Regions from separate parts of the Ruegeria sp. BF8 genome, predicted to be linked through region 1. Evidence: riboswitches for the same ligand, from Rfam matches in the RefSeq annotation. Region 1 holds a riboswitch; each other region holds the start of a gene.
What was found. A riboswitch is a leader RNA that binds a small molecule or an ion and turns the genes downstream of it on or off. The one in region 1 is predicted to bind cobalamin.

Region 1 (3,270 bases):
GCCCCCATCACCGGCCCGGCATAGAGCCCCGCCGCCAGCGCCATCTGCGCCAGCGCCGCCTGCGCGGCCACCTCGCCGCCGGTGTCGCACAGATGCGCCAGCCGCCGCAGGGTCGAGACCGGCAGGGTGGAATAGTCGTCCAGCCGCGGATCCTCGCGCCCGTCGGCGGGGAGCACCGCCAGCGCGATGCCCTTGGCCTGCGCCAGCGCCAGCACCTGCTGCAACCCGTAGGACCAATAGGGCACTCCGCCGATCAGCCGGATCAGGATGCCCTTGGCACCCTCCAGCGTCTGCTCGACATAGGTATCGACCGACAATGGGTGCTTCAGCGCCGTCAGGTTGGCCAGCCGCAACGAGGGCATCCGCCCCTCGGGCCCGCCGCCGCGATGCCAGCCGGCCGCGAAAGCACCCAGGTCGCTGTCCGAAAAGGACAGCACCACCAGATCCGCCGGGCTCTGGCCCAGATCGGTCGGGGTCTCGGTTTCTTCGAGCCCGTGGCTTTCGCGGAAGACGACGTGCATCGGTGCTTACTCGGCGGCCTCGGTGACGCCCGTCAGGATGCCGCGGATCTCGGCCTCGTCGATGTCGTCATGCTCGGCGATGACCACAAGGCGCGAGCGGCGCTCTTCCTCGGGTTTCCACGGGCGGTCATACTGGTGCCGCACCCGCGCGCCGACCGCCTGGACCAGCAGGCGCATCGGCTTGCCCTGAACGGCGGCATAGCCCTTGACCCGCAGGATGTTCAGCTCGTTCGCCAGACGCTCGATATTGGCGACCAGCTGCGCCGGGTCGGTCTGTTCTGGCAGCTCGACCACAATGCTTTCGAAATCGTCATGTTCGTGGTCGTCATGGCCATCGTGATGCGAGGGGCGGGCGTCCATGTCGTCCTCGGCTGCGGCCTCCAGCCCCAGCACCACGCGCACGTCCACCGCACCCTCGGCCACTTCGACCACGGGCAGGGGGCGGGGCGCCTCGGCGGCGATGATCTCGCGCGCCTTGGCCACGCCTTCGGGGCCGGCCAGGTCAGGCTTGGTCAGCAGGATGATGTCGGCGCACGCGATCTGATCCTCGAACACCTCGGACAGGGGCGTTTCGTGGTCGATCGAGTCATCGGCCATGCGCTGGGCATCCACCGCCGCGACATTCGGGGCGAAGCGGCCTGCGGCCACGGCCTCGGCATCGGCCAGAGCGATCACGCCGTCCACGGTGATCTTGGAACGGATGTCGGGCCAGTCGAACGCCTTGAGCAGCGGTTTCGGCAGGGCCAGACCGCTGGTTTCGATCAGGATGTGATCGGGGCGCGGGTCGAGCGCCATCAGCGCCTCGATCGTGGGGATGAAGTCATCGGCCACGGTGCAACAGATGCAGCCATTGGCCAGTTCCATGATGTTTTCCGCCGGGCAGTCGGGGATGGCGCAGCTTTTCAGGATCTCGCCATCGACGCCCACATCGCCGAATTCGTTGACCACCACGGCCAGCCGCTTGCCCTGCGGGTTTTGCATCAGATGGCGGATCAGCGTGGTCTTGCCCGAGCCGAGAAAGCCGGTGATGACGGTGACGGGAAGTTTTTCGAGGGTGCTCATGCTCAGGCTCCAATCGGGGGAATGCGGGCGGCGCAGTTCTTGCGGAAATGTTCAGGGCGGTCGCGCCATTTCACAAGGCCATCATCGGAGGCCAAATATTTGGTGGCGCCTTCGACGATGATCTCGACATGGTCGGATTCGTTCAGGTTTTCATAGACGAAGGTCCAGCGCGACGGCCCGCCGCGCAGAACGATAGAGCAGCCCTGATCGCAGTTCGACAGGCATTCGACCGGCTTCAGGGTGATGCCCGCGGGCAGGTCGGCGGCTGCCAGTGCCTTGTGCAGCAGCGTGCCGGGGCGCTGGGCGTCATCCTCGATGGGTAGCCCGCGTCGGCAGGTGGTGCAGACCAGCAGTTCAACTGGTGTGGTCTCGGTCACGTCTCTCATCCCCCCTCACTCGGTTGTCGGGGGACGGGGTATGCGCGGGCCACGTTGCGGACATGGGCCCGACACCGGAACACCCCGTCCGGTTTGTCTTCGGGCGTTGGCAGGTCTCCCGGCTTGCGGATGTCAGAGCGGCGCTCTGTCGGATGTCCCGCCTTCCCGGCCAGCAGCCAGTGGCATTTGGGCACCCTCTCCGGTCACGGTCGCGGGGGCGGCTGCGTTTGACGGAAAACCGCTGACGCATTCCCTTTTCATCTGCTTGCACAGACACCAACGCAAGCGACATGCGGCACGGGCAGGGGGGTTGTCAAGCGCGCGGGGCCAAGTGCCTCGCGTCGGATAGAAAAAGCGACTTGCCGGGATCAATCCGCGGCATCGCCGGCCAGCCGGTCGCGCAGCCAGGCCAGGAACAACTGGGCAGGGATGGACGGAGGCGCCGCGCTGACGCTGCGGATCAGATAATGCGACTGGGCAAAGGGAATCGCCGGCCCCGCAACCCGGATCGGCGCGCCCTGGGCGATGGCGTTGCGCGCGAACCGCTCCAGAACGGTGGCATAGCCAGCGCCGGCCATCACCAGTTGCAGCGCCGTGACGGTCGTATCCGCCGAATTACGCGCGGGGCGGTCGGGCAGGTCGGTGCCCGTGGCCTCGAAGTACCGCGCCCAGTTGTCCTCATACCCCAGAATGTGAATCAACGGGCCGTTTTGCAGGTCTGGCGCCGGGTCCTGCGCCCGGCAGACGGGCACCAGCCGTTCCGAGCACAGCTGTTCGGCCGCAACTCCGGGCCAGTCGCCATAGCCCAGCCGGATTTCCACGTCCACATCCGCAGGCGCGGCCGAGTCGTTCCAGATATGTGACACCAGCCGCACCGGGATCTCGGGGTGCTGGGCGCTGAACGCGGGCAGCTCGGCCGCGATCCAGTAGGTCATCGTCGATATCGCCGCCCGGATGGTCAGCGCCTGCCGCGAGGCGGGGCCGAACAAGCTGTTGGTGGACAGCGCAATATCCGACAGCGCCCGGCGCACGGTCAGCGCATAGGACTGGCCCAGCTCGGTCAGCGACAGGTGTCGGGCGTTGCGGGCAAAAAGCGGCTGCCCGAGGTCCGCCTCGAGCGAGCGGATATGCAGCGACACCGCCGTCTGGGTCAGGCCCAGTTCCTGCGCGGCGGTGGTGAAATTCAGATGGCGGGCGGCGGCTTCGAAGCTGCGCAGCCAGGCCGGATTGGGCAGGCGGTCCATTCAGCACCAAAATATTTTGCATCTAGATCGACTTTTTATTCGTTTCTTTTGTTGCAGGGCAACGGA
Region 2 (3,270 bases), on a different contig from region 1:
GCGATCGACGACTTCCTCCCAGGTGACGGTCGCCCAGCTTTTCTCGAAATCATCCATGATGTTGACGCCGCCTGCGGCCTCGATCAGAGCGGTCGGCATGGCATAGCGGCCGGCAGTGAACGGCGTATCCTCGCCGCTGTCATAGACAAAGACACGCAGCGGTTCGTCCGAAGGATTCAGGCTGAATGTGATCTCAGCAAGTTCGGCCTTATATCCCTGGACCAGCTTTTGCGCCCTGTCTTCGACACCGAAGATACGACCGAGGTTCAGAAGATCGTTGTACATGTCGCTCATGCTGGCTTTGGGCTTGTCGCCGATATGGATGCAGCTTTCAGTCAGTTCGTAGACTTTGATCCCGAAAGGTTCGAGCGTCTCTGGCGTCACCTCGCCACCCACTTTCATCCCGTAGTTCCAGCCCGCGAAATAGAAATCGGCATCTGCGCCGACCAGCACCTCTTTGCTGGGATACTTGGCCGACAGCTCGGGCAGCTGCTGCACTCCGGCGCGCATGTCCTCGTCCAACGTCTTCCAGCCGGAAATGCCGGTATATCCCACCATTCGGTCGGCCAGGCCCAGCACCAGCATCATTTCCGTCAGGTTCACGTCGTTCGAGATCGCCGCCTTGGGCGGTTCGTCAAAGGTGACGGTTCGATTGCAACTTTGCATGGTGGTTTCCGCGATCGCGGTATTGGCGGCCAAAGCCAAGCCCAGGACTAGGGTGGTCGGTTTCATTCCAAGCTTCCTTCTGGTTGGGGATTGGGGAGTTGATAGGTCAGGTGAGGTTTGTGACTGAGGCTGAGTTGCTCTTGCCGGGCGGTGACATCGAACGTGTCAGAGACAAGCCTGTCACTCAGCACTGTCTGGGTTGGGCCAAAGCCGCAGGGTCGACCGTTCTTCAGAATCAGAACACGGTCGCAGACATCGGCGGCCAGGTTCAGATCGTGCAGCGAGGTGACGATCGTCAGGTCGAGGTCCCGGATCAGCCGCAACACCTCTAGCTGGTTGCGGATGTCCAGGTGGTTGGTAGGCTCGTCCAGCACAAGAATCCGGGGCTCTTGGGCAAGGGCGCGGGCGACCATCACACGCTGACGCTCGCCGCCGGACAGAGTGGCCAGCCCACGGTCGGCAAACCCGTGCAGATCCATTCGGTGAAGCGCGGACTCGATGATCTGGTGGTCACGACTGCCGGGCGTGGACAGGCCTAACCGGTGCGGCACACGTCCCAACGCCACGACGTCGCGCACGGTCAGCGCGAAATCCGAGGGCTGCTCCTGCAGCACGGCGGCAACCTGACGCGCCAGCGCCCGGGGGGCCATTCTTTTGACGGACACGCCGTCCACCAGAATGTCGCCCGAGGACGGACGGTGATAGCCGTAGATCATCCGCAGAAGGGTTGTCTTGCCGGCACCGTTCGGCCCCACAACCCCCATGACCTGCCCGCGCATCAGCGCAAAACTGGTCTCGTGCAGCACCAACGGCGCTCGTTTTCGCGGCGCCCAGGTGACGGTATCCACCGACAGCAAAGGCGCGCTCATGAGGCGCAATCCGCATTTTCCGAAGACGCAGCCATCGCGGCTGGAATGCGGGCCAGCGTCGCGTGGCGAAGCCCGGCCGGGCGGTCGACCGAGCTGCACCATCCATCGCGCAACTGCTGGTACAGCCGGGCGAATTCCACCAATGCCCCGGTCTCTTCAGACGTCAGGCCGCCAAACAGGTAAGATGCCTTGCCCGGCGCGTGATAGGCGACGGTACAGGGTCGGGTGCACCCGGCCATGCAGGCCGCACCGGAAACGTCAAAACCTGCCAAACCGTCGTCTTCGGCCAGCGCGGCGCGCAATCGTCCGATCAGGTCAGGCCCGGGGCGTACGGCTGCGCCCTTGGGTCGGCAAGATAGGCAAACCGTGATGTGATGTGTTGATTGTCGGCTCACTTCGCCCTCCGCGAAATCGCGGGACGGAAAGGGAACCAGTCATGTCAGCGGCGCAAGCCGAAAATGCCATCTTGGCCTCCTTCCGGGACACCCCGCCCGGGTTGAGTTGCGTTTGATGATGGCAGGTCTCCTGACTCGCGATGTATGGCTTGCCCCGCCTTCCCAGACCTATCGGCCCAGTGGCATCCGGGGGTCGCACACCGCCTACAGTTGCGGGGGCAGTCACGGAATTGGCGTCAGAACGGCGCCGCACCGTATTCCCTTTTGCCCGACCGCCGAAACGATCGGGAACCATCAGCGCAAATCTCATCCATGAGTCGGGTTGCACTGTCAACGACGTTCTGGGCGGGTGCGTAATGGAGGTATCCAGGCGACCCTTCGGCACCACCTGAGCGACAGACCGGGCCGCGAATCACGTCGTTTTGACCAACTGGATTAAGATAGCTCGGAAGGTCCCGAAACACGGCGGCGCAAGCGGGCCGACTGCCAAGCCTCCGTGAGCGGCCTCGCCTTTTCCCTTTGAATGCAGAAGCCTATCGTTGGAAAGCGTACAAAATTTACGCGCGGAAAAATCATTGATTTATCCTGTGATTGATTCAAACATACGAATTCGACACAACTTTAGCTTTACCTCCGTTGTTGTCGCTGTCGCCCGTTTCGTCGGGCCCTTCCGACTGCTGGAGTGAGTGCTGGCGGTCGGAAGGCATTTTACGAAGATCAGCGTTGGGAGGACGCAGTGCCGGGATTAAATTTACGAACCCTTCCGCGAAAGTTCGCACCGGTTTTTACCCATAATGTCATAACATCAGCACGCTTTGTTCACGGTCCCGGGGATCGGCAGAATATCTGTCTGCCAGCCATGTCATTGGCCGCAAAATCGGGGACCGCTTAGACGTGAGCGCGCAAAATAAGACCACCTATTCCAAAAGTATCAACAAATCTGTGAGGAGAAGAAAATGATTAACAAAGCTATGATGATTTCAGGCGCGACGTGTTTCGTACTGCTAGCGGCGTGTGACGACACCAGCACGTCAAGCGCACCTGCCGAACTGACCCCCGCCCAACAGGCGTGTCTGCGAGACGTGGCCAAAACAACAAACAATTCGCAAGTGGTCGTGCTCTCATCCGCGTTCAGCGAGGCTGGAACACAAGTTACCGTTGGGGTTGGAGAGGATCGGGCTCCGTGGAATTGTATTGCCTACAGTGATGGCGCGACAGCTGGTATCGAGTTCCTGGGCGACGAAGGCGCGTTGTGACCGGTTTGATGCGTAGCCGAAATCGGCTGCGCAGCACTGGCTTGATACGCTGAGGTCCGGCTTGGTCTGCAGAATAACCATCAT
Region 3 (3,270 bases), on a different contig from region 1:
CAGTTTTGCCTGCGGGTATCGACGGCGCATCTCGGCACGCGCTGCGGGCATGTCGATCAGCGCCCAGTCCGCCATCGTGGCCTTCGAGTCTTTCAGCCGCTCGGTCAGCGAATGCTCGAAATCCCGGTAATCATATGTCAGGCAAGCCATACCGCGCTCGGCGGCCAGCCAGCGAGCAAAGTGCTGATAGTAGTCACGTGGCACTCCCGTTGCGCCGTTCAGCACAACAACGGTTTGCGGCTCGACCGCCGGAGTGTAAAGCCGCGCCGCCAGCTGGGTCTGGCCCGACGGAAACTTAAAGTCTTCCACGTCAACCGCGTGCTGCGAATCCAACATCTTTGCCTCCAAACACTCTGGACCGATCGGTCTAATACTTTGTGTCTGGACCAATTGGTCTAGGCCTGTCAATATTTGGCCTGCATGACCCAACGTCCACCAAACACCAAAGATCGCCTGATCGTGACTGCCGCCCGACTGTTCCAGCGCTCGGGCTATAACGGTGTCGGTCTGGCGGAATTGCTGGCCGAAGCGCAAGCCCCCAAGGGTTCGCTTTATCACCATTTTCCAAAGGGCAAGCCGGATCTGGCCCTGGCGGCGGCCAGTTGGGCCTCGGACGGGATGTTGAGCATGATCGCTGCGGCATTCGACGACGCCGCGGATTTTCGCGACGGGGTCACCACCCTGTGCCACAAGATCGCGAAGCTGTTCGACACCTCGGCCCAATGGGAGACCTGCCCGATCGCCGCCACCCTGTTCGAAAGCCCCGACAACCGCGCGTTTCGGGAACATGCCGACCGTCTGTATGAAAGCTGGATCATCGAAGTTCGAAACCACGCCGCGCGGTTCGGAGTTTCCGACCCTGAAAATGCTGCGGACACCCTGTTCATCGTGATGCAAGGCGGCTGGCAATTGGCCCGTGCCCGCAGGGATTCGAATGTGCTGCGCAGACTGCCTGATCTGTTCCCTTGGAACTCACTCCGGCAACCGGGCTGAAACCGTCTTGACTCGATCCCGGATACACCGCTAGCGATGAGTGGATGGTTCCCGTGCCGTTTCGGTCCGGGATGAAAAGGGAACACGGTGCGGTCCAACCCGGAACTCCGGAGCGGACCAAGGCCGCGACTGCCCCCGCAACTGTAGGCGGAGAGCGATGCCTAAATACCACTGACCGCAAGGTTGGGAAGGTCGGCAAAGCAAAGACCCGCAAGTCAGGAGACCTGCCATCAAACGTGAAACCGAAACTCGGACGGGGTGTCCGGGCAGGGTCTGGCCTTGAAACCGGCGTCTGTCCAAATCCACCTCGCCCAGCGCGCGGAGGGCGCAACATGATTTGGAAGACCGATACCCATGAATTCGCGGCAACCATCTGCCAGCGCACCGGAAAGACCTGCCCGGCATTGGCGCGCATGGCACGGGCCATCGCGCAGGCAATGGCGACGGCGCAGGCCGCTACATCCCCCGACTTCCAAGTGGAAGGCAGTAGCGAACTGGCCCATTGCGAACATGGCTGCACGGCGCGGTTCGATGCACGTCCCGAACGGATCCGCGTGTATTGCGGAGCGGCCGCCGACATCCCGTCCGACTGCCTTGATACCTACGCCGACATGCTGTTTGACGACCAGAGCGACGCCCTGCCTGCGCAGGTCATCAGTGATCGACCCTGTGCGATGCTGCAGGCCACGGCGATCATGCCCGTGGTCAGGGCCGAGCGCGAGTTCCGCGCAACCGCCTGAATGTCAGGTCGCCAGTGCCTCGCGCGCTGGGGCGACGGCCCAGTCCATCTGAGCATCAGTCTCAACCGCGCAGGGGCGTACGGCCCGCAGGCGTTTCAGGGCCTGTTCCGGCTGCTCGCCGCTCTCGATCATCAAGCGCAGAACAACCATGCCAGACCGCCCACAACCGCCCCGGCAGTGGACCAGTACCCGCCCGCCGCCCGACAGCGCATGGCGGGCGGCGGCGCTGACTTCGGGCCATCGGCCGGATATCTCGGTCGACGGCGCCGAGAAGTCGGCGACCGGAAGATGCGCCCACCGACAAGCGCGCCGATGAATGTCACAGCCCAATTCGCCCGCACCCACAGAAACCAGTTCGGCAAGGGTTGTCATCGAAATCACCAGCCCCGGCGCCCAGGCTGAAATCAGGTCCAGGTCTCCCTCATAGTCGCCGCCACCGCCGGGAACCGAGGTCAGGGCCAGCGTACCGCCGCCCACCTGCAATGCATGAACCACAAGATTTGTCATCAGACGTTCCCCCCGAAACTGGCTGATTGAACTTGATCCGCGCAGTATGCCTCACACCGCGCGCTCGCCAAAGCGAAAAACCTGCACCGGTGCTGTGGACGCGGGGCACCTGGAACTCTACCCTGCATCGTCAGTACGAATCCGTCAGAGCAGACATGACCACACAGTCCAGCCCCGCCTATCAGGTTCTCGCCCGAAAATACCGCCCGGAAACCTTTGCCGACCTGGTCGGTCAGGATGCCATGGTGCGCACGCTGAAAAACGCGTTCGAGGCGGACCGGATCGCGCAGGCCTTCATCATGACCGGCATCCGCGGCACCGGCAAGACGACCACGGCCCGGATCATCGCCAAGGGCATGAACTGCATCGGACCCGACGGCAATGGCGGCCCAACGACCGAACCCTGCGGCCAGTGCGAGCATTGCGTGGCCATCATGGAAGGTCGCCATGTGGACGTGCTGGAAATGGACGCCGCCAGCCGCACCGGCGTGAACGACATCCGAGAGATCATCGACAGCGTGCGCTATCGCGCCGCCAGCGCGCGGTACAAGATCTACATCATCGACGAAGTCCACATGCTGTCGACCAGCGCCTTCAACGCGCTGTTGAAAACGCTGGAGGAACCGCCCGAGCATGTGAAATTCATCTTCGCCACGACCGAGATCCGCAAGGTTCCGGTCACCGTGCTGTCGCGCTGCCAACGGTTCGACCTGCGCCGGATCGAGCCCGAAGTGATGATCGGCCTGCTGCGCAAGATCGCCACCGCCGAGGGCGCGGAAATCTCGGATGACGCGCTGGCACTGATCACCCGCGCCGCCGAAGGCTCGGCCCGGGATGCGACCTCGCTGCTGGATCAGGCAATCAGCCATGGTGCCGGCGAAACCACCGCCGACCAGGTGCGCGCGATGCTGGGACTGGCCGACCGGGGCCGCGTGCTGGACCTGATGGACATGATCGTGCGCGGCGATGCGGCCGGGGCCCTGACCGAACTGGGCGCGCAATATGCCGAGGGCGCCGACCCGCTGGCGGT

Region 2: another riboswitch for cobalamin. It lies ahead of ACR0LD_RS15005 (DUF1636 family protein); the one in region 1 lies ahead of ACR0LD_RS01905 (DUF1636 family protein).
Region 3: another riboswitch for cobalamin. It lies ahead of ACR0LD_RS13290 (hypothetical protein); the one in region 1 lies ahead of ACR0LD_RS01905 (DUF1636 family protein).

What each region holds. Positions count from the first base shown of each region.
Region 1 is NZ_JBQFTL010000001.1:394,379-397,648, forward strand. It holds gene cobN (cobaltochelatase subunit CobN) at 1-521, opposite strand, end outside; gene cobW (cobalamin biosynthesis protein CobW) at 528-1,583, opposite strand; gene ACR0LD_RS01905 (DUF1636 family protein) at 1,586-1,969, opposite strand; cobalamin riboswitch at 2,052-2,256, opposite strand; gene ACR0LD_RS01910 (LysR family transcriptional regulator) at 2,329-3,204, opposite strand.
Region 2 is NZ_JBQFTL010000004.1:274,283-277,552, forward strand. It holds gene ACR0LD_RS14995 (ABC transporter substrate-binding protein) at 1-732, opposite strand, end outside; gene ACR0LD_RS15000 (ABC transporter ATP-binding protein) at 729-1,535, opposite strand; gene ACR0LD_RS15005 (DUF1636 family protein) at 1,532-1,930, opposite strand; cobalamin riboswitch at 2,034-2,241, opposite strand; gene ACR0LD_RS15010 (hypothetical protein) at 2,887-3,186, shown strand.
Region 3 is NZ_JBQFTL010000003.1:539,432-542,701, reverse strand. It holds gene ACR0LD_RS13300 (alpha/beta hydrolase family protein) at 1-336, opposite strand, end outside; gene ACR0LD_RS13295 (TetR/AcrR family transcriptional regulator) at 460-993, shown strand; cobalamin riboswitch at 1,022-1,239, shown strand; gene ACR0LD_RS13290 (hypothetical protein) at 1,326-1,733, shown strand; gene ACR0LD_RS13285 (protein-tyrosine phosphatase family protein) at 1,737-2,240, opposite strand; gene ACR0LD_RS13280 (DNA polymerase III subunit gamma/tau) at 2,396-3,270, shown strand, end outside.